DNA from 4 places in the Rhizobium sp. 2YAF20 genome. Region 2 is predicted to be linked to each of the others. Evidence: riboswitches for the same ligand, from Rfam matches in the RefSeq annotation. Region 2 holds a riboswitch; each other region holds the start of a gene.
The links. A riboswitch is a leader RNA that binds a small molecule or an ion and turns the genes downstream of it on or off. The one in region 2 is predicted to bind thiamine pyrophosphate.
Positions count from the first base shown of each region.

Region 1: another riboswitch for thiamine pyrophosphate. It lies ahead of thiM (hydroxyethylthiazole kinase); the one in region 2 lies ahead of thiB (thiamine ABC transporter substrate binding subunit).
Region 3: another riboswitch for thiamine pyrophosphate. It lies ahead of AB4Z52_RS05880 (YkoF family thiamine/hydroxymethylpyrimidine-binding protein); the one in region 2 lies ahead of thiB (thiamine ABC transporter substrate binding subunit).
Region 4: another riboswitch for thiamine pyrophosphate. It lies ahead of thiC (phosphomethylpyrimidine synthase ThiC); the one in region 2 lies ahead of thiB (thiamine ABC transporter substrate binding subunit).

Region 1 covers NZ_JBFRFF010000027.1:3,020-8,565, reverse strand. The annotation lists gene AB4Z52_RS24590 (4-aminobutyrate--2-oxoglutarate transaminase) at 1-172, shown strand, start outside; gene AB4Z52_RS24585 (NAD-dependent succinate-semialdehyde dehydrogenase) at 250-1,728, shown strand; gene AB4Z52_RS24580 (metallophosphoesterase family protein) at 1,770-2,543, opposite strand; gene copC (copper homeostasis periplasmic binding protein CopC) at 2,824-3,189, shown strand; gene copD (copper homeostasis membrane protein CopD) at 3,186-4,073, shown strand; TPP riboswitch at 4,164-4,260, shown strand; gene thiM (hydroxyethylthiazole kinase) at 4,322-5,113, shown strand; gene thiE (thiamine phosphate synthase) at 5,110-5,546, shown strand, end outside.
Region 2 covers NZ_JBFRFF010000002.1:203,533-209,078, reverse strand. The annotation lists gene AB4Z52_RS05090 (thiamine diphosphokinase) at 1-279, opposite strand, end outside; gene AB4Z52_RS05085 (MarR family winged helix-turn-helix transcriptional regulator) at 352-879, opposite strand; gene AB4Z52_RS05080 (MDR family MFS transporter) at 998-2,533, shown strand; TPP riboswitch at 2,607-2,721, shown strand; gene thiB (thiamine ABC transporter substrate binding subunit) at 2,796-3,797, shown strand; gene thiP (thiamine/thiamine pyrophosphate ABC transporter permease ThiP) at 3,809-5,446, shown strand; gene AB4Z52_RS05065 (thiamine ABC transporter ATP-binding protein) at 5,439-5,546, shown strand, end outside.
Region 3 covers NZ_JBFRFF010000002.1:368,496-374,041, forward strand. The annotation lists gene AB4Z52_RS05875 (ABC transporter permease) at 1-315, opposite strand, end outside; gene AB4Z52_RS05880 (YkoF family thiamine/hydroxymethylpyrimidine-binding protein) at 329-937, opposite strand; TPP riboswitch at 930-1,045, opposite strand; gene glpD (glycerol-3-phosphate dehydrogenase) at 1,161-2,678, opposite strand; gene AB4Z52_RS05890 (DeoR/GlpR family DNA-binding transcription regulator) at 2,779-3,564, opposite strand; gene AB4Z52_RS05895 (SDR family NAD(P)-dependent oxidoreductase) at 3,659-4,429, shown strand; gene AB4Z52_RS05900 (LysR family transcriptional regulator) at 4,480-5,376, shown strand; gene AB4Z52_RS05905 (formate dehydrogenase subunit gamma) at 5,536-5,546, shown strand, end outside.
Region 4 covers NZ_JBFRFF010000010.1:80,937-86,482, reverse strand. The annotation lists gene thiO (glycine oxidase ThiO) at 1-600, opposite strand, end outside; gene thiC (phosphomethylpyrimidine synthase ThiC) at 602-2,428, opposite strand; TPP riboswitch at 2,521-2,632, opposite strand; gene AB4Z52_RS15005 (GntR family transcriptional regulator) at 3,213-3,875, shown strand; gene bioB (biotin synthase BioB) at 4,027-5,031, shown strand; gene AB4Z52_RS14995 (8-amino-7-oxononanoate synthase) at 5,028-5,546, shown strand, end outside.

The DNA of each region.
Region 1 (5,546 bases), on a different contig from region 2:
TGCAAACCGGGTGCGTCTCATCGCCCTTGAAAAGGGCCTGATCCTGCTGACCTGCGGCGTTCATGGCAACGTTATTCGGTTCCTGGCACCGATCACCATTCAGGACGACGTCTTTGGGGAGGCGCTCGACATTCTGGAGGCGTCTCTTCTTGAGGCGCACACCAGCAGGTAGCACCGGTACCTCGACCGAATTGAACCATCCTGCCCGACCGAACCAGGCCGGGCCATCCGTTTCCTGGAGTTCAAACAATGCCTTTTACAGACGCCCTTACCCGCCACCTCTCCTCCAGCGATTTCCTGCGCGACAGCGGCTATATCGACGGCAAATGGACAGCCGGGGCCGCGACCGGCCGCTTCGACGTGGTCAACCCGGCGACCGGCGAGATTTTGGCCTCGCTGCCGGATATGGGGGCTGCGGAGACCACCGCGGCGATCGACGCGGCCTATGCGGCGCAGCCGGCCTGGGCAGCACTGCCTGCCAAGGATCGCAGCGCCCTCTTAAGAAAATGGTTTGACCTGATAGTCGGCAATGCGGATGAGCTGGCCGCGATCCTGACCGCCGAGATGGGCAAGCCGCTTGCCGAGGCACGCGGAGAAATCCTATACGCAGCCGCCTATATCGAATGGTATGCGGAAGAGGCCAAGCGCATCTACGGCGAGACGATCCCGGCCGGCCAGACCGACAAGCGCATGCTCGTCATCAAGCAGCCGGTCGGCGTCGTCGGCACGATCACGCCCTGGAATTTTCCAGCCGCTATGATCACCCGCAAGGTCGCGCCGGCGCTTGCCGTCGGCTGTACCGTGGTTTCCAAGCCTGCGGAGCAAACGCCGCTGACGGCGATCGCGCTTGCGGTTCTGGCGGAGCGAGCAGGCATGCCCGCCGGCGTCTTGAACATCATTGTCGGCGTCGATGGCCCGGCGATCGGCCGCGAACTCTGCGGCAACGAGAAGGTGCGCAAGATCAGCTTTACAGGCTCCACCGAGGTCGGACGTATCCTGATGCGGCAGTGCGCGGACCAGATCAAGAAGGTGAGCCTGGAGCTTGGCGGCAATGCTCCCTTCATCGTCTTCGATGATGCCGATCTCGACGCCGCCGTCGAAGGCGCGATTGCTTCCAAGTATCGCAATGCCGGCCAGACCTGCGTCTGCGCCAATCGCATCTACGTGCAATCCAACGTTTACGACGCCTTTGCGAGCAAATTGGCAAGGAAAGTCGAGCAGCTCTCTGTAGGCGACGGCTTCAAGGCGGGCGTCACCATTGGACCGTTGATCGACGAGCAAGGCGTCGCCAAGGTCGAGGACCATGTCCGCGACGCGGTCTCCAAGGGTGCCAAGGTTATCCTCGGCGGCAACCGCATCGATGGCGCCGGCACTTTCTTCGCACCGACGATATTGACCGAGGTGGCGCGAGGAATGACGGTTGCGCGTGAGGAAACCTTCGGCCCGGTCGCGCCGCTGTTTCGCTTCGAGACCGTCGAAGACGTGATCAGGCAGGCCAATGATACGGAGTTCGGCCTTGCAGCCTATTTCTATGCCGGCGACATGAAGAAAGTCTGGAGGGTGGCCGAAGCTCTCGAATACGGCATGATCGGCATCAATACTGGCCTGATGTCTTCCGAAACGGCGCCCTTTGGCGGCATCAAGCAATCGGGCCTTGGCAGAGAAGGTTCGCGCCATGGCGCCGACGACTATCTGGAAATGAAATATCTCTGCATCGGCAATCTATAGCCGGCAATGCATCGGCCTTTTCGAAGGCCGATGCTCCATTGTCATGTCGAAGTGATGTGGACGCGACCCCGCCATAAGCGTGCTGCACTCAGCGTTCCAGACCGAAAGGCACCGGTGTCGAGGTTCAGCCGCTCGCCGTTGGCCATGACCCGCTTCACAGGCGTGTGCCCGTGGACGACTAGCTTCGGCATAGGATGCCGGCTATCGAGAAACTGCGAGCGAATATACACCAGGTCTTCGTCCAGCTGATCGGCGATCAACCGATCCGGATCGATGCCGGCATGGACGAAGAGCGCCGCCGGTGTATCGACCATCACCGGAAGGCTGCGGAGAAACTCGATATGAGCTGCGGGAAGCGACGATCGAATGAAATCATCGAGCTTCTTCTGAGACGAATGCTGGCGTGCGAGGTGGGCCACGTCGATCCCATAGGATTGAAGGGTCGCCTCGGCGCCCATCGAGAGCCAGTCGCTGAGCGAGATCTGCTCGTCGATATAGGCAAGCATGGTGATCTCGTGGTTGCCGGTCAGGCAGATGCGCTCAAACTCGGGAGGAGGAGGCGCAATCAGCCTGCTGATCACGCGAGCGGATGCCGGGCCGCGATCGATGTAATCGCCGAGCATGACGATCAGCTTTCGCCCAGGCAAGCGAGCCGCATCGGCAATGATCTTGCCTTCCAGCGCGGCGAGGAGATCATGACAGCCGTGAACGTCGCCGATGGCGTAGGTCGGCGTTGACGCATTGTCGATAAAGTCTCTTCGGCGCACCTGATCGGTCCTGGCCCCGAACAATCCCCGCGTCTGATTTCCCGCCATGACACTCCTTTAGTAAGCCTCCGCAAAGGCCTGCTGCGCGCCGGCGCCTTATCTGCCAGCTGATGCGATCTGTTACCAGATTTATTCAAAGGTGATAATTGTTTGCTACCATCCGAATAACGCGCTTTGCTGAACCAAAGGTTCACGCGACATATTGACTTGCGGCATAGCGTCACGACGATCGGGGCTTGTCCTGCAGATAATTGACAGCCGCCAGCGCCGAGCCTATCGCATTTGCTGCATTGTCGGCGTCATTTGCCTTAAGCCCAAGGAAACATTCATGTTCAAGATAGTCTTCAAGCTCGGGATGGCGGGCGTTATCATCACAGGTCTTTCAAGCCAGGCTTTCGCACATGCCCACCTCAAATCGTCGACACCCGCAGACAAGAGCGAAGTCATTACGCCGGCGGAGCTGGATCTTACGTTTAGCGAGGAACTGAACCTTAAATTTACCGGCGTGAAGGTCACCGGACCGAAGAAGAACGCAGTCAAGACCGGTGATGCCATGCTGATGGACGGCAATGTCGCACTGATGGTCCCCTTGTCCGAAAAGCTCGCCCCTGGCGCCTACACCGTCGAGTGGCATGCGCTTTCCGCCGACGGACACAAGACCAATGGCGCATTCACCTTCACCGTGAAGCCTTGATCGACCTCCAGACAGCGCTCGAGGCGTGCCGCTTCTTCCACAACGCATCCTTGATGCTTCTTTGGGGCACTTCGGCCTTCCTTTGCCTTCTCGTCCCCGGGCGCCTGGCAGCTGCCGCGTGGCATGCCCTTGGTCGAATGCCTGTTGTCGCAGCGGTTATTGCTATCGGCACGACCGTTCTGTTCCTGCCGCTTGAAGCCGGCACTATCGGAGACGGCTGGGGCAACACCATCGACCCCGGCACGATCCGAGACGTTCTTCTGGAAACGACTGTCGGGCAGGCCTGGCTGGCGCAAACAGCAGCGGCGGTCATCCTTGCTCTTGCCTTCGCCCTGCCTTCGCAGAAGCGCATGGCATCGATCGCATTCGGATCCGCGCTCTGCCTTGCTTTTCTCGTGCTGACCGGCCACGCCTCGATGTATCAGGGATGGCTGCGACTTCTGCACCGGAGCAACGATGTCATTCACGTTCTGGCCAGCGGAGCCTGGATCGGCGCGCTCGTGGCCCTGTTGCCCATTCTCAAGCATTTCGACAGCGACGACTTTCGGGCTGACGCCCAGATTGCGCTGCGACGTTTTTCGAACGCCGGCCACGGAGCGGTCATGCTCGTGATTGGCTCAGGGATCGCCAATACATTCCTTGTCCTTCAGCGCCTGCCGACCGACTGGTCCTCGCCCTATCAGGCCATGCTTGCTGCAAAGATCGCACTCGTCGTCAGCATGGTCACCCTTGCGGTTATCAATCGCTACGTCTTCGTGCCCTCGATCGGAAAGACGCCGACACGGACCTCCAATATCATAAGGCTTGCTTGCATCGCTGAGATCGCTCTCGGGTTCACAGTCCTTGTGCTTGTCGCGGTCCTCGGCCTGATTGAGCCCGCCTGAAACCGTCGAATTTTTTGAGAAGCTGATCTGCCTGCGTCCTTGTCGCAATGACAATTAACTGATGACATGATCCCCTTTCTCTGCGAAAACCGCAGCAGACAGGGGCGTCCGTGGTAAGTCGGGCTGAGATGTACCCTTTGAACCTGAACCAGATCATGCTGGCGGAGGGAGTCGCTCGGGCTTTCGCACATCGCGCGTTTTGCCCCCGGCGCCTGCCCCACCTAGAAAGGGGTACGATGGATATCACCATGACAGTGGGAACGAGGCTCGCCTCGATGCGCAAGGCGGCGCCGCTCGTACACTGCATCACCAATTTCGTTGCCATGAACGTCGCAGCCAATGTTCTGCTGGCCGCCGGCGCGTCGCCCGCGATGGTCCATGCCAACGAGGAAGCTGGCGAATTTGCGGCAATTGCCGGCGCTCTCACCATCAACATCGGCACCCTGTCGACGGATTGGCTGGCAGGCATGCGCTCCGCCGCCATTGCGGCCACGAAGGCAGGCAAGCCATGGGTATTCGATCCCGTCGCGCATTATGCCACGGCATTCCGACGCGCTGCCACGGCGGATCTCATGGCCTTGTCTCCGACAATCGTTCGCGCCAATGCATCGGAGATCATCGCGCTTGCCGGACGAGTGAGCAGCGGCAAGGGTGTCGACAGCCAGGATGCCGTCGAGGAGGCGGAAGAATCTGCGCTCGAACTGGCGCGGCGACACGATACTGTGGTGGCCGTGACCGGCGTGGTGGATTTTGTCACGGATGGCAGGCGGTCAACTCGCATCGCCGGCGGCTCGGCGCTGATGCCACAGGTGACCGCGCTTGGCTGCTCGCTAACCTGCCTCGTCGGCGCCTTTGCCGCAACCACGCCCGATGCCCCGTTTGATGCGACTGTCGCGGCACTCGCCACCTTCGCGGTCGCCGGCGAACGGGCGGCGCAACGAGCCGCGGGTCCTGGATCTTTCTCCTGGCACTTTCTCGATGCTTTGGCGGCGCTGGACGCAGCAGCGCTTGATCTAGAGGCAAGGGCTGCAGCCGTATGAAGACATTTGACCTGTCGCTCTATCTCGTGCTCGACCCGGACCTTTGCGCTGGTATCGGCATGATCGAAACGGCTCGGGCGGCGGTCGCGGGCGGGGCGACGATGGTGCAGCTGCGCGACAAACATGCGGAAACGGCAAAGATAGTCGAAACCGGACGGGCTCTGAAATCAGCTCTTGCCGGAACCGGTGCACTGCTGATCATCAATGACGACATCGACGCGGCGCTGGCAATCGGCGCCGACGGCTTGCATATCGGACAGGACGACATCGATATTAGGGTCGCTCGCGCGATGGTCGGTTCGGATATGATCATCGGCCTTTCGGTGGAAACTGAAGCGCTCGCAGCGGCAATTGATCCGTTGCTGGTCGACTATGCCGGCGCTGGACCGGTATTCGCGACGCCGACGAAGCCGGACCACAAGCAGCCGATCGG
Region 2 (5,546 bases):
GGCACCGCGATGGATTGCCTCCAGCACCGCGATCTCACCATCGGTTGCGGCCTTTGCGGCCGGATAGGGTTGCTTCGCCACATCTGGAAAGGCATCGCGCAGATCGGGTGGCGTCGAATCGAAATCGCCGACCCAAAGCTCGGGAACCACTCCAAGTGCCGCCGCATGGCGCATCCCTCCGTCGGCCGCGATGAAGCGGCTGTCCTTGACGGCCGCTTTCAAGCGATCCGTAAGGTGCAACTCGCCGCCGAGCAGAATGGTGAAGGTGGATTGGTTCATGCGCCAAGCCCATAGCGCAAAGACGGGCCTATAGGGAAGAGCAGCCCGGCGCCGAAACCGAAAAGGCGGCCGTCAACCGTCCGTTTCCTTGTAGTGCGCCTTGAACGCCTGCTCGAAACCACCGATGAACTGGTCGAACAACCGCGAGAACGCCTCGATATCATCAGGCGACCAATCCGCGACAATACCCTTAATCAACGACAGCTTCTGAGCCTGGATCTCGGCAACCAACCGCTGCCCAAGTGCTGTCAGCACGACGACGATGCGCCTGGCATCCGCCTGTGAAGCCTTACGGCGCAGAACACCGCGACTAACCATTTCGGCAACGATCCGGCTTGCCCGCGACGGATCGATGCGCATGATATCGGCAATGGCACCAACCGTCACTTCTCCGGCAACTTCCGCACGCCTCACGGCGTCGAGAACGTCGAGATGGGACAATTCCAGCCCCGGCGAAACATTCTGAATTGCCAGCCGCCCGATCATGCGGCGTCCGGTCATCAAACGCATGCGCGTCATGACCCGGCCGATCCGGAGGACATTCTCCATTTCACTGGCTTTCAAATCTTCGTTTTCGTGCGTGATCGAGGCTGACGTCATTGCTCAGACATATCAGAACATTCCTTGAATTAAAATATGCATCCGTCATTCACGTGTCATTGACATTTATATGCCAATAGCACATATATCGCGCTATTCGAGATTGGTACCTGTTTCCATGGCTATACAAACTGCGACCGCGCCGCTCGTTACAGATCCTCGCCGGCGATTTATCCTCTTTCTTTTCCTCCTGACCGCGATGTTCATGGCAACGCTCGACAATCAGATCGTGTCGACGGCTTTGCCGACGATCGTCGGCGAGTTCGGCCATCTCGAGCGGTTCGGCTGGATCGGCTCTGCCTACCTGCTTTCGCTCAGCGCAGTGATGCCGATCTATGGCAAGTTGGGCGACCTGTTCGGCCGCAAATATGTGATGATCACGGCCATCACCATCTTCACTGTCGGATCTGCCGTTTGCGGCCTGTCCGTATCAATGAACACGTTGATCGCAGCTCGCGTCCTCCAGGGTTTCGGAGGAGGCGGAATTCTTGTCTCCATTTTCTCCATCAACGCCGACCTGTTCGAACCACGCGAACGGGCCCGCTACCAGAGCTATTCCAGCCTCGCGCTTATGGCATCAGGTGCCATCGGTCCGGTTCTCGGCGGTACGATGAGCGACCTCTTCGGCTGGCGTTCGATTTTCCTCGTCAATCTGCCGATCGGCTTCATCGTGCTTGCCGGGCTTGTGACGATGCTTCCCTATCGCAAGCCTGAGCGTAAGCCGAAAATCGACTACGCCGGCGCAATTCTTCTCGCGATGACGACGACGAGCATCGTGCTCGCTGCCGACGGCGCGGATCTTTTCGGATCGCTGCTGTCGCCCGCAAGCCTTGGCGTCATCGCATTCGGTGTCATCTGCGCAATCTCCTGGGTATTTGTCGAACGGCGCGCGCCCGAACCCATCGTGCCGATGACCCTGTTCCGCAACTCCACATTCAGCCTCCTGCTGATCTGCTCGGTCACGAGCGGGGCGGTGGGGATAGGCATGGTCAACTATTTCGCCCTGTTCCTTCAAACAACGACCGGCCTTTCGCCGTCTATGGCCGGGCTGCTGTTCATCCTCTTGACGGGTGGCATCGTCTGCGGCTCGCTATCGACCGGTCGATTGATCTCAGCGACGGGACGCTACAAGCCATTTGCCGTTGCCAGTGCTGCCTGCAGCCTGATTGTGTTCGCCGCATTGTCGCAGGTCCATGCGGGCACTCCGATCGCCCTCATCGGCTTCTTCATGCTCCTGCACGGCATTGGCATTGGCCTTGCGCAGCAGGTCCCCATCATCGGCGTGCAGAATGCCGCAACAAGCCGCGATGTCGGCGCTGCAACCGGTGCAGTGACCCTGTCGCGCATGGGCGGTGCGTCGATTGCCATCTCCATCTATGGAGGCATCGTTGCCGCCAGGCTGTCGCATATCGGCCTCACCATACCTGGGATCAGTAACATCGAGGAACTGACGCCGAAGATGATGGCATTATTGCCTGATGCAACACGGGAGGCGGTCGCCAATGCCTATGCTGCAGCTTTCAATCCGCTGTTCATGACTGCCGCCGTCACCTGCCTTATCGGCCTCGTCTCGGCATCGATGTTGAAGAACGTCCAACTGCCCGGAGCCGTCAAAAAACCGGATCCGACGACTGCCGCGCAAGCTGCCGAATAGCTGGGCTGATTGCAGTGCAAGGGACGACAATCGCCGCCCCTTGCCACCGGGCGACCTCCACGCTAAATCTTCAAGCGCTCTAACGGGGTGCCCTGCGTCAAGTGCGCAAGGCTGAGAGGCTTTAGACAAGCCAACCCGCGGAACCTGATCCGGCTAACACCGGCGGAGGGATTAGACGCGTGATATGTCAAAGCGCCCTTTTCCCGTTCAACACGAACCATGGAGGAGGCGCGACATGCCCACCGGATCGCTGACGACATTGATGGCAGGCCTTGCTTTGGCTCTGGCCGCAGCATTCACTATTCCCGGCAACGCTGAGGCGGCCGACAAGACGCTGACAATCTATACCTATGAAAGCTTCACCGCAGACTGGGGCCCCGGCGCCAAGGTCAAGGCCGCTTTCGAAAAGACCTGCGGCTGCACCGTCAACTATGTCAGCGTCACCGACGGCGTCGCGCTGCTTTCCCGGCTGAAGCTCGAGGGCGCCACCACCAAGGCGGACATCGTCCTCGGCCTCGACACCAACCTCATCGACGAGGCCAAGGCGACCGGCCTGTTCGACGCCCACGGCATCGACACGAGCGGCCTGAAGGTGCCGGGCGAATTCAAGGACGACGTCTTCGTTCCCTACGACTACGGCCATTTCGCAGTCGTCTATGACACGCAGGCTATCAAGAACCCACCGACAAGCATGCTCGAACTCATCGAGGGCGATCCCTCGCAGAAGATCGTCATCGAGGACCCGCGGACCTCGACACCGGGCCTTGGGCTGCTGCTCTGGGTGAAGTCCGTCTATGGCGACAAGGCAACAGACGCGTGGAGCAAGCTGAAAGGCCGTGTGCTGACGGTAACGCCGGGTTGGTCGGAAGCCTATGATCTCTTCACCAAGGGCGAAGCGCCGATGGTGCTTTCCTACACCACATCGCCGGCCTATCACATGATCGTCGACAAGACCGATCGTTATCAAGCCGCCGCCTTCTCCGAAGGTCACTATATCCAGATCGAGGTCGCCGGCCTGATCAAATCCTCCCCCAACGAGGACGTGGCGCGTCAGTTTCTCAAATTCATGGTCTCTCCGGCATTCCAGGATACCATTCCCACCAACAACTGGATGATGCCGGTATCGGCTACATCCGAGCCATTGCCCGAGGCTTTCAGCAAATTGGTGGTGCCGTCGAAGACGTTCCTGATGTCCCCTTCCGCGGTGGCCAAGAGCCGCAAGGCATGGATCGATGAGTGGCTGAAAGCCACCGGCACGAACTGAAGCCTTAGCCAATGCAGACAATGGCGGAGCGAAGACGCGCTTTGGCGGGCGGGGCAACAAGCCTCGCCGGCATGGCGATATTTGTCGGCCTGCCGATCATTACGCTTCTCGCCGTCGGTATTAAGACCGGAAGCAGCAATCCGCTGTACGACACGTATATTCTTGGCGTTCTGCGTTTCACGCTTCTCCAGGCAACACTTTCAACCGTTCTGTCCGTGGGGTTGGCGATTCCTGTTGCCCGCGCACTTGCGCGACAGCAGCATTTCGCTGGTCGCATCTGGATTATCCGGTTGATGGCCGTCCCGATGGGGCTTCCGGTACTGATCGGCGCCATCGGCATGCTGGGCATATGGGGTAGGCACGGGCTGCTCAATCAAGCGCTCCTCGCAATCGGCCTTTCTCAACCCATCAGCATCTATGGTTTGACCGGAATCCTCATTGCTCACGTCTTTTTCAACCTGCCGCTGGCATGCCGGCTGATGCTGGCGGGACTGGAGCGTGTGCCGGCAGAATATTGGCTGCTGTCGGCAGGGCTCGGCATGCGGCCAGGCTCCGTTTTCCGTTTTGTCGAATGGCCTGTTTTGCGCGGGCTCATCCCCGGCATCGCGGGATTGATCTTCATGCTGTGCGCGACGAGCTTCACGTTGGTCCTGACGCTTGGAGGCGGCCCGGCCGCCACGACACTCGAAGTTGCGATCTACCAGGCGCTCCGCTTCGACTTCGATCCCGGTCGTGCCGTCGCCTTGTCGCTGATGCAGATCGCCGTGACCGCGATTGTCCTTGGAGCGATGGCGCGGTTTCCAACCGCCGATGATCACGGCCTGACGGCGGGCAGGCGAACAAGGCGCATCGACGGGGAACAAGCGGCCACGCGGCTGATTGACGCGGCATTGCTGCTGCTGGCAGTGCTATTTGTCGGCCTGCCGCTCGCAACGGTCGCGGTGACCGGATTGAAAGCAGATCTCGTCAAGCTCATCGGCCAAGCCGTTTTCATTCAGGCAGCAATCACCAGCCTTGCAATCGCACTCTCAGCCGGGGCGCTGTCGGTGCTAACCTCGCTGGCAATCATCCGGGCGCGCCATGCCATCACTGCAAGGCGTTCAAAGCCGACAACTCTGTCAATCGTTGCGACAGCGCTCCGCACTTCGTCGTCGCTGGTCTTGCTGGTTCCACCGATCGTGCTCGCCACCGGCTGGTTTCTGGCATTGCGGCCGATCGTTGACCCGACGCACTTTGCCGCATTGCTCATCGTCCTTATCAACGCGCTCATGGCTCTGCCGTTCGTCATCCGCGTCCTCGATCCCGCCTATTTCATTCACCATCAACGCACTGACCGACTGGCAACAAGTCTCGGGCTCGCAGGCCTTGCGCGGTATCGTCTGGTGGATTGGCCGGGCTTGCGCAGGCCGGTGTTGATGGCAATGTCCTTTGCCATGGCACTGTCGCTCGGCGACCTCGGTGCCGTTGCCCTTTTCGGCTCAGACAGCCTTGTGACCCTGCCGTGGCTGGTCTACAGCCGCCTTGGCAGCTACCGGACCAATGATGCCGACGGCTTTGCCCTGCTCCTCGGCCTTCTATGTTTTCTGCTGACGATTGCGGGAACCGCTGGTCAGGGACATAAGCCTGGAGAAGGCAAAATGCATGGCTGACGCACTGGGCATCGTGATGACCGACGTGCGACTGAAGCTCGGGACGCAGGAGTTCCGCTTCGACTGCAATATCCCGAAAGGACACATCATCGCGGTGACA
Region 3 (5,546 bases), 160 kb from region 2:
CGGAAACAGTGCGCGGCGAACAGGACGGGCAAAATCCATCAGCACGGAAAAGACAAAGGCCACGGCCAGCGAGCAGGCAAAGCCGGCAAGCGTTGCGGAGATCGTCGGCCAGGTATTGTCGATCAGCGCCTGACGGTTGACCCATGCCTGCACCAGCACGCGCGAGGGCGCCGGCAGCGTCGAGGGTCGGATACCGGACAGGTCGGCATAGAGTTCCCAGGCGAGCAGGCACGCAACTGCCGCAGCGACCGCCGGCACAGCGCCGACGAAAGTAGAATGAAACGCGTGACGCGCCGGTACGGGTTTTTGCGACATAGCCGGATTCCGATCAGGCTTTGGTCGGGCTGTTTGCCGAAATGGTGATGTCCAGCGTCACGTGGCCCTCCGGCGGACCGAAGCGGCAGAAGGCCTCTTGGATTGTCGCGAAGACGGCGCCGGCATCGCCACGCAGCCTCGTGCAGAAATTCTTGGAGCGGTCGAATGTGCCGGAGCGCTTCAGGAAATCGATGCAGCCATAGATCTCATCCATGTGGTCGCCGATACCCATGACATAGAGCGAGAATTGGGCTGCGGCCGGCTGGTCGCTTGCTGGCGCGGCAGCAACGGTCTTCGAGGCAGCGTCGATGCGCTCTAAGAGCGGCAACGCGTCGCGTTCCAAGAGGCTCGTCCCACAGGCCGGATCGTCCGGCTCGCCGGGGCAGCCGCGCGACACCGCTGCCGACAACACGCAATGCTCGCCTGATTTTGCCGCGGCGACGAACAGGTCGCGCATTGCTGAAAACAGCACATCGGGCGGTCCGACCATCAGTGTCGATATGTCGTCGGTCTCGATGCGCAACGCATCGCGATAGGGATTAAGACCCTTGACGGCATCAAGGATGATCTCGGCAAAATTGCCGGACATCGGATATAGGGAGACTTGTGCGCCTGAGAACACTTTTTTGACCTCGCTCCGCTGGCATTACCCAGATCAGCTTTGAAGGGTCCGGAGGCATGACGCCTCTCATCTCAGCCCCGGCAATACGGAGCTCCCCTGTGAATTTCGCGGAAGCTAGCACCGGCTCGGCCAGTGCGCAATGGGAAAAAGACAGCCTCGCAGGCTGGGCAATATCCGAAAGAAGACCCTTGAATTGCGACAGGCAACCCAGGCCGCTTCACGGTCAGGCGCCGACGCCGGCGGTCTGCCCGGCCAAGTATTCGTCCAAGGCGAGGACTTCTTGCGCGCTTAGATAGAGCCCCTTCTTCGAGCGGCGCCAGAGGATGTCGGCGGCGGTTCTGGCCCATTCCTCGGCAACGAGATAGCGGACTTCCACCTCGTAGAGGTCGCTGCCGAAGTTCCGCCCGAGGCCTTCGATCGAGCTGATATCGCCAAGCAACTTCCCAGCCAGAGTGCCGTACCGGCGGACCAGTCGGCGAGCCAGCGCAATTGCGAGGAAGGGGTAGCGCGACTTTAGTGAGCCAACCTCTGCCTCGTAACCCTTTGCGGGGAAATCACCGCCGGGAAGCGAACTCTTGGCGGTCCACGGCTTGCCCTTGACCCCGATTGCCGCGCCGATCTTTTCAAGGGCATGCTCGCCAAGCCGACGATAAGTCGTCAGCTTGCCGCCGAAGACGTTGAGAAGCGGCGCCTGACCCTCGCCGCCTTCGACCTTCAGCACGTAGTCGCGCGTCGCTTCCTGCGCCTTTGAGGCACCGTCGTCGAAAAGCGGACGGACGGCGGAATAGGTCCAGACGATGTCTTCGCGACGAACCGGCTCCTTGAAATATTCCGATGCGGCGCTGCAGAGATAATTGATCTCATCCGGCGAAATCTTCACATCCTTCGGATCGCCGTGATAGTCGCGGTCGGTCGTGCCGATCAGGGTGAAGTCCTGCTCGTAGGGGATTGCGAAGATGATGCGATTGTCGGGATTCTGGAAGAAGAAGGCGCGGGGGTCGTCGAACTTCTTTCGGACGATGATGTGGCTGCCCTGCACGAGACGCACGTTGTGGGCCTTTTGGGCGCCAATAGCGCCCGACAGGACATGATCGACCCAGGGGCCGGCGGCATTGATCAGCATGCGCGAGCGAAACGCCCGCTTTTCGCCCGTCATCGCATCCTCGGTCTCGATCGACCAGACGGCGCCCTCGCGTCTTGCCGACACGACCTTGGTGCGCGACAGGATCGCAGCACCACGGTCGGCAGCGTCGCGTGCGTTCAGTACCACCATGCGGGCATCGTCAACCCAGCCGTCGGAATATTCGAACGCCTTGGTGAACATCGATTTCAGCGGTTTTGCCGAGGGATCGCTGCGCATGTCGAGCGTCGAGGTCGGGGGCAGCAATTTGCGGCCGCCCAAATGATCATAGAGAAACAGGCCGAGCCGGATCAGCCATGCAGGCCGGATGCCGCCCTTATGATAGGGCAGCACGAAGCGCATCGGCCAGATGATGTGCGGCGCCATGGCCCAGAGCACTTCGCGCTCCATCAGCGATTCGCGCACCAGTCGGAATTCATAGTGCTCAAGATAACGCAGGCCGCCATGAATGAGCTTGGTCGCTCCCGACGATGTTCCCGATGCGAAGTCGTTCATTTCGGCCAGCGCCACCGAATAGCCGCGGCCGACCGCGTCGCGAGCAATGCCGCAGCCGTTGATTCCGCCACCGATGACAAAAATGTCGTAGACCGGCCCGCTCATTACATTCTCCGAAAATCTGGGAGGGGATGCTCTTTCGAAAGTTATTTTACCTAAAACGAAAGAAATTCGAATGTCAAACGAAACATCCGATATCTCGGCTTCATGACAAATTGGAGGCGTTGGGCCGAGATATCTCGATCAGGCGCACGTTGCTGTCCGCTGCAATGCGGCGCAGCGAACCCAGCGGGCATTGATCGGTTATGAAGGTATGAACCTGCGACAGGTGGCCGATGCGAACCGGTGCTGTGCGCTCAAACTTGGTGCTGTCGGCGACAAGGATGACGTGGCGGGCATTGGCGATGATTGCTTGGGCAACTTTCACCTCGCGGAAGTCGAAATCGAGCAGAGCGCCGTCGGCATCGATGGCAGAGGCACCGATGACGGCGTAGTCGACCTTGAACTGTCGGATGAAATCGACCGCCGCTTCGCCGACGATGCCGCCGTCCGAGCCACGCACCACGCCACCGGCAATCACCACCTCGATTGACGGGAACAGACGCAACCTATTGGCGACGTTTATATTGTTGGTGATGACCATCAATTCCTGGTGATCGCGGAGCGCTTCGCCGACCGCCTCCGTTGTCGTGCCGATATTGATGAACAGCGAGGCGTTGTTTGGGATGAGCGCTGCTGCCTCGCGGCCGATCGCCTGCTTTTCCAATGCCGCGATCGAGCGACGCGCCTCGTATTTGACGTTCTCGGTGCCGCCAGGGAAGATGGCTCCGCCATGGACGCGCGACAGAACGCTGTTATCGCAGAGGTCGTTCAAGTCCTTCCGGATGGTCTGCGGGGTGACGGCGAAGCGCTGTGCAAGCTCCTCGACCAACACGCGTCCCTCGGCCTTGGCGATCTCAAGGATTTCCGACTGCCGCCCCGACAAATACATGCAGGCAACTCCTCTTCTTTCGTTTTTCTTCACTATATGATAAAGCGAAAATAGCGCAATTGGCGGCAGGTCGATTGCGACCAGGGAGGTTTTCGTGTTCCATCCGAAACTGTTTGACGGTCGCAACGTCGTCGTTACCGGCGCCGGGCGCGGTATCGGTCTGGAGGTCGCTCGACAGTTCCTGGATTGCGGTGCGCACGTCATCGTCCATACCGGACGCCGCCCAGAGCATGAGCTTCCCGATTTTCTGCTTCTGGCCGAAAGCGAACGACGCGCCTTCCTCGTCCCCGGCGATTTCCTGCGAGACGGTGGGACCGCCGAGTTCGTAAATACCGCGACCGAGTTGTTTGGCCGGATCGATGTGCTCATCAACAATGCAGGCACGATGCTTGGACGCTTTCCGGCCGGCGAGCTTACCGACGAGCAATACAGAAGCGTCGTTCAGCTGAACCAGACGTCGGTCGTGGAGGTCACGCGCGGCCTGCTGCCGCGGCTGAGGGCCGCCAAGCAGGCCGCGATCGTCAATACTGTGTCAATATCAGCCCTGACCGGCGGCAGCGCCGGCTCTGCGATCTATTCGGCGTCCAAGGCCTTCGTTGCCACCTATTCCAAGGCTTTGGCACGGGAGTTGGCGCCAGATGGCATAAGGGTGAATTGCGTCTCGCCCGGAACGATCGTCACGGATTTCCATGAGCGCTATTCGTCGAAGGAAAAGCTGGAGGCGACGCGCCGGACCATTCCCTTGCAGCGTCTCGGCACGGCGGAGGATTGCGCCCCTGCCTATCTCTTCCTTTCCGCCTCGAGCCTTTCGGGCTATGTCACAGGCCAGGTAATCGAGGTCAACGGCGGACAGCTTATCTGCTGATTTAGCTGTATTCTTTGAGTGCCGACGGGACCTTGATCGGACTGCGCCGAATGATCGACAAGCTGGAATTCTTCATCGCGCTCGCAAACGAAAAGCATTTCGGCCGTGCGGCGGAGGACTGTGGCGTGACGCAGCCGACCTTGTCTGCGGCCATCCGACAGCTGGAGGAGCAGCTCGGGGTCATGCTGGTCATTCGCGGATCGCGCTTCAAAGGGCTGACGCCGGAGGGGCAGCGCGTGCTTGAATGGGCACGGCGGATCGTTGGCGACAGCCGGACGATGCGCGAGGAGATGAAGGCGGCGCGCAAGGGTCTTGCCGGTCATATCCGCATTGCAGCCATTCCGACAGCGCTGGCGATGATCCCGAAGTTGACGACGCCTTTCCAGGAACGGCATCCTGATGTCACTTTTTCGGTCGTCTCGCGCAATTCGCTGCAGGTCCTCAGCCTGCTCGAAAATCTCGAAATCGATGCGGGCATCACCTATCTCGAAAACGAGCCGCTTGGCCGCGTTACCAGCGTTCCGCTCTATGAGGAGCGTTATCATCTGGTGACGGCCCTTGGCAGTCCTATGTCGGAGCGGCGGAGCGTCACCTGGAAAGAGGTCGGCAGCCTGAGGCTTTGTTTGCTGACCGCAGACATGCAGAACCGGCGGATCATCAACCGGCATCTTGCCGAGGCCGGTGCCGCGGCCAAGCCCTCGCTCGAATCGAACTCGATGATCCTGTTGTTTTCCCATGTGCTGACGGGTCGGTGGGCCAGCATCATGCCGAAAAACGTCGCCGAATCCTTCGGTTTTCCATCCGAAATCCAGCTGATACCGATCGTCGAGCCGGAAGTGCATCATCTTGTCGGCCTGGTCGCGACACATCGCGAGCCATATACGCCGCTTGTCTCGGCGCTCCTGCATGAGGCAAGGGTTTTTGCAGCCAGCGAAGCCGGTCGATAGAAAATTCCTATCGACCAACGGGTCTGTCTTATTGATGAAATCCGGGTTTTCTGCGATTCTGGCAGTCTGAACTGAGAGATAGCGGCTCCGCTGGATCGCGAGGCCGTCTTGCCATGGCCCGCTCTCCGTTTCAAGGCTGCCACGGGAGGGCTGCACGATATGAATTTGTC
Region 4 (5,546 bases), on a different contig from region 2:
AACCTCATCGGTCCGAAGGTAGAGCATTTCGCCTCGCACACCGCGCAGGTCGCGGGTCTGTCCAATGCGCGCGACGCCTGTGCAGTCGACAACATCGTCGAAACCCTGTTCGCTTGCATTCTCATTGACGAAGGTGACGCCCTGCCTGCCAAGTTTTTCCCGCAATGATCTCAACACCTGCCGAGGGTCAAGATGGGCTTCGCGCGCAAAGAACAGGCCGCGGCTGAAGCGCCCGGCAAGCGCCGGTTCAAGCACGGCCATGGCTTCTTCTTCCACCCATTCATAGCCCGTCGTGCGGCCAGCGAAGCGCTTCAGCTCGCCGTGATCGCGTGCCGGCGCCACCACCAGCGTCCCGTTGCAGATGACTTCCCCCGGCAGGATCGCATCCCAGCGCTCAGCGGCATCGAGGCCACGCGAGAGCACGGCCTCCTCAGCGCTCTCGCGCTCGCACCAGGGCGCTAGCATGCCGCCCGCCAGCCAGGATGCGGCGTGACCGAAATCTGGGTGCGGGTCGATGACGGTGACGTCGCCGCCGCGTGCGCGGAGTTCATGCGCCACCGTGAGGCCGGCGACGCCGGCCCCTTTGACCAGGACGCGCATCTCAGCCGGCCGAAGGTTTGACGGCATCGACCGGCACGTAGAGATCGCCGCCGTCACGGTACTTTGCTGCCATAGCCTCCAGCCCTTCTTTTTGTGCCTCGGCGCGGATGTCATGCGAAATTCGCATGGAGCAGAATTTAGGGCCGCACATCGAGCAGAAATGCGCGACCTTGTGCGCCTCCTTCGGCAGCGTCTCGTCGTGGAAGCTGCGGGCGGTTTCAGGGTCGAGCGAGAGGTTGAACTGGTCCTCCCAGCGGAATTCGAAGCGGGCGCGCGACAGCGCGTCGTCGCGCAGTTGCGCGGCCGGATGCCCCTTGGCAAGATCGGCGGCGTGGGCGGCGATCTTGTAGGTGATGACGCCGGTCTTGACGTCGTTGCGATCCGGAAGACCCAGATGCTCTTTCGGCGTGACGTAGCACAGCATCGCCGTGCCAAACCAGCCGATCATCGCTGCACCGATGCCCGAGGTGATGTGGTCGTAGCCGGGTGCGATATCGGTCGTCAGTGGGCCCAGCGTATAGAAGGGCGCCTCGCCGCAGACGGCAAGCTGCTTGTCCATGTTTTCCTTGATCTTGTGCATCGGAACATGGCCGGGGCCCTCGATCATCACTTGGCAATCCTTCGCCCAGGCGATCTTGGTCAGCTCGCCAAGAGTTTCAAGTTCGGCGAACTGGGCGGCGTCATTGGCATCGGCGATCGAACCGGGACGCAGGCCGTCGCCGAGTGAGAAGGAAACGTCATAGGCGCGGCAGATGTCGCATATCTCCTCGAAGTGCTCGTAGAGGAAATTCTCGCGGTGGTGATGCAGGCACCACTTGGCCATGATCGAGCCGCCGCGCGAGACGATGCCGGTGACGCGGTTGACGGTCAGCGGGATGTAGTGAAGCCGTACGCCGGCGTGGATGGTGAAATAGTCGACGCCCTGTTCGGCCTGCTCGATCAGCGTGTCGCGGTAGACCTCCCACGTTAGGTTCTCAGCAATGCCTTCGACCTTCTCCAGCGCCTGGTAGAGCGGCACGGTGCCGATCGGCAGTGGCGAGTTGCGGATGATCCATTCGCGGATATTGTGGATGTTGCGGCCGGTCGAAAGGTCCATGACCGTATCGGCACCCCAGCGCGCCGCCCAGACCATCTTGTCGACCTCCTCCGCCATCGACGAGGTGACGGCCGAGTTGCCGATATTGGCGTTGATCTTCACCAGGAAATTGCGGCCGATGATCATCGGTTCGGCTTCTGGATGGTTGATATTGGCCGGAATGATCGCCCTGCCGGCCGCTACTTCCTGCCGGACGAATTCCGGGGTGAGGTGATCGGGAATGGCGGCGCCGAAACTTTCCCCGTCGCGGATATGGCTGGCCGAGGCAGCCTTGCGGCCGAGGTTCTCGCGGATGGCGATGAATTCCATCTCCGGCGTGATGATGCCCGCCCGCGCATAGGCAAGCTGCGTTACGGCCTTGCCTGGTCTTGCCTTTAGCGGCTGGCTGATAACGGGAAATTCCGGTGTCAGTCGTTCGCCGCTGACAAAACCGTTGTCTTCCGGGCGGACGCGGCGGCCCTGGTATGCCTCGACATCATTGCGCGCGAGGATCCAGTCTCGCCGCAGCGGCGGGAGACCTTTTTCGATGCCGATATCGGCGTTTGCTTGCGTATAGGGGCCGGATGATTCGTAGACGATGACGGCCGGTTCGCCGGATGTCGGGTGAAGTTCGATGCTGCGCATCGGAACCAGGATGTTCGGATGGATTTCACCCGGAACATGGATTTTGGTCGAGGCGGGCATCGGTCCCGTCGTGACGGTCGGTGTGATATTCTTTGCGGCAATGTTCATCATGAGGCTCCAAGCTCGTCGATTGGAGACCCAGTTCACGCCGGAATGATGGAAAAACGCCGGTGCATCTCTCCTGTGAGGGAATCATGGCAACCGAAGCGTTCGCACCGTCCCTACGCCAGTATGAACTGGATCAGGTTCAACGGGTCACTGCGCGCGCTAGCAGTATCTCAGCCCCTTGCCGGGACCCCCCTGGTGAATGACACAAGAGTTATGCCCTCAGTTTAGGTCATGTCAACCCCGGGGAGTTGTCACTTTGTCCGTGGCTTAGCGTATCAAATATCATTCGTCAGGCCCCCTTTGCGGCGAACGTTGCAAGATTGAGGGAGCCACTTGGTAAGGCCGGTTCGCAGGCAACCAACTGCGCGGCGGAAATGGTCCTTTAGCATGGCTGGGAGCTTTGGGCCGGCAACGAAATACCACAAGCAATCCGCAAAAGGTGGATGCCGCAGCATTTCTTCGCCCGGATTGCGGTTGCGGCAAAAGAGATCCCGATGCGAAGCTTAAATTTCACCCCAGCGCAAGGTCAGGTCAAAGGGGTACTGCTTATGAATTCGCGGAATGCCTTTTCTGCCGAGCAGAATGGGGCAAGAGCCGCAGCTGTCTCGCCATTTCGCCGACACATCTATCCGACGACCATAGATTTCCAGCATCTCAGATACGTTCCTCGTGAGCGAGTTTGGCCGCAAATTTCCTTGAACGCTGCTGGCTGATGCCTCCTTGAGGCCTGGAAAGGTGGCTGGCGCCGCTCGACAGCCGAGCCGACGCAAATTATCTATCAGGCATGACCAATCATGATGAAGAGACAATCGCTGGCCGGATCAGCCGTATTCTGGCCGACCAGATCGTGACAGGCGCCTTATTGCCCGGTTCTAAGCTTAAGCAGGATTATCTTGCCGAGGAGTTTGGCTCCAGTCATGTGCCTGTGCGCGAGGCGCTTAGGCGGCTGGAGGCACAAGGGCTTGCGGTCCGTGAGCCGAGGCGAGGGGTGCGGGTAGCCTCGTTCGATCTTGCTCAGGTGCAGGAGGTCGCTCGCATGCGAGCGGCTCTTGAGGTCCTGGCTTTGCGCAACGCCGCTCCCCATCTGACGCCCACCATCCTCGATCAGGCGGAATGCGCAACGCTTGATGGTGATAGAGCGACGGATGTAGCCACCTGGCAGGCAGCGAACCGGCGCTTCCATCAACTGATCCTTGCTCCTTGCAGAATGCCGCGGCTGCTTGCCGTCATCGACGATTTGCATGCCGCAAGTGCGCGCTTTCTGTTTGCGTCCTGGAGTTCCGGCTGGGTGACACCAAAGGACAAGGATCATCGCTCGATCCTCACGCATCTTCGCGAGCAGAAAACCGAGCAGGCCGTGACAGTCCTCGATCGGCATGTCCAGCGGATCGGTCACCGACCAAAGGAGAGCGCTGCGGCTCCCGAACGATTTGCCATTGTTGGCTGAGGATCAGAACCGGAAGCTTAGCGACGGAACAATCCAAAATAGCCGCCCCGGACATTCGAAATCACCTTGCCAGATATTGCATTGCAATATTATAGATAAAACCAACGGGAATCTATTTTGGAATTGGGATCTGGGGAGGAAGTTCGGTCAAATGCAGGATGATGTAGCCAATATCGCGCCATTGCGTAGGCAGAACGACGCAACGCCGGAGATTCATACAGCCGACGGTGCTAAAATTATCTATAATTTACCGTTCAACGATCTTCTTTTCCAGGCGCAAACAATTCATCGCGCCAACTTCGACCCCAATGCGGTCCAGATGAGCCGCCTTCTCTCGATCAAGACCGGCGGCTGCGCCGAGGATTGCGGCTATTGCAGCCAGTCCGCCCACTACCCGACCGGTCTCAAGGCATCAAAGCTGATGGAGGTCGAGCGCGTTGTTGCCGAGGCCCGCAAAGCCAGGGATGGCGGTGCGACGCGTTACTGCATGGGAGCGGCATGGCGCAGCCCCAAGGACCGCGACATGGATGCGGTCATTGCCATGGTTAAGGGTGTCAAGGCGCTTGGCATGGAGACATGCATGACGCTCGGCATGCTAACCCCAGTGCAGTCGGCCTCGCTCGCCGCCGCTGGCCTTGACTACTACAACCACAATATCGATACGTCCGAACGCTTCTATGGCGAGATCATCACGACGCGCACGTTCGCCGACCGCCTTGAAACGCTCTCCAACGTTCGCGAGGCCGGCATGAAGGTGTGTGCCGGCGGTATCCTCGGGATGGGCGAGACCGTCGAGGATCGCATCGCGATGCTGGTGACGCTTGCCAATCTGCCCACACCTCCGGAAAGCGTGCCGATCAACATGCTGATCCCGATCCCAGGATCGAAGCTTGCCAACGCCGAAACCGTCGATCCGATCGACTTCGTTCGCATGATCGCGCTTGCGCGTATCCTGATGCCCAAGTCTCACGTGCGGCTCTCAGCCGGCCGGACGGAAATGAGCGACGAGATGCAGGCCCTTTGTTTTTTCGCCGGTGCCAACTCGATCTTCATCGGGCAGACCTTGCTGACGGCCGACAATCCTGGCGAGGACCAGGATAGCGCTTTGTTTCGCCGTCTCGGCCTGAAGCCCATGGAATTGGGTTCTGTGCAATGAGTGCCACTGGCCTTGCCCGTTTCGAGCAGACGCTGGCCGGCCTCGAACGCAAGGGGCGTGCACGTTCGCTGGCCAGTCAAGCCGGCATCGACTTCACCTCGAACGACTATTTGGGGTTGGCTCAATCCGACCGCCTCGCAAATGCGATCGCCGCAGCGCTTGCGCGCGGCTTACCCGTCGGGGCAGGGGGATCGAGGCTGCTTCGCGGCAATCACCCAGAGCATGAGGCCCTGGAGGCGGAAGCCGCCGCCTATTTCGAAGCAGATAAGGCGCTCTATTTCGCCAGCGGCTATGCTGCCAATGTGGCCTTATTCTCGACCCTTCCGCAGCGCGAGGACATCATCCTTCACGACGCCTTGTGCCATGCAAGCGCCCATGAGGGGATTGCGGCCAGCAAAGCGCCTGCCATATCGATCCGGCACAACGATGTCGGCGCCTTCGAAGACGCAATCAAGACATGGCGACGCTCAGGCGGTGTTGGCCGGCCGTGGATCGCGGTCGAAAGCCTCTATTCC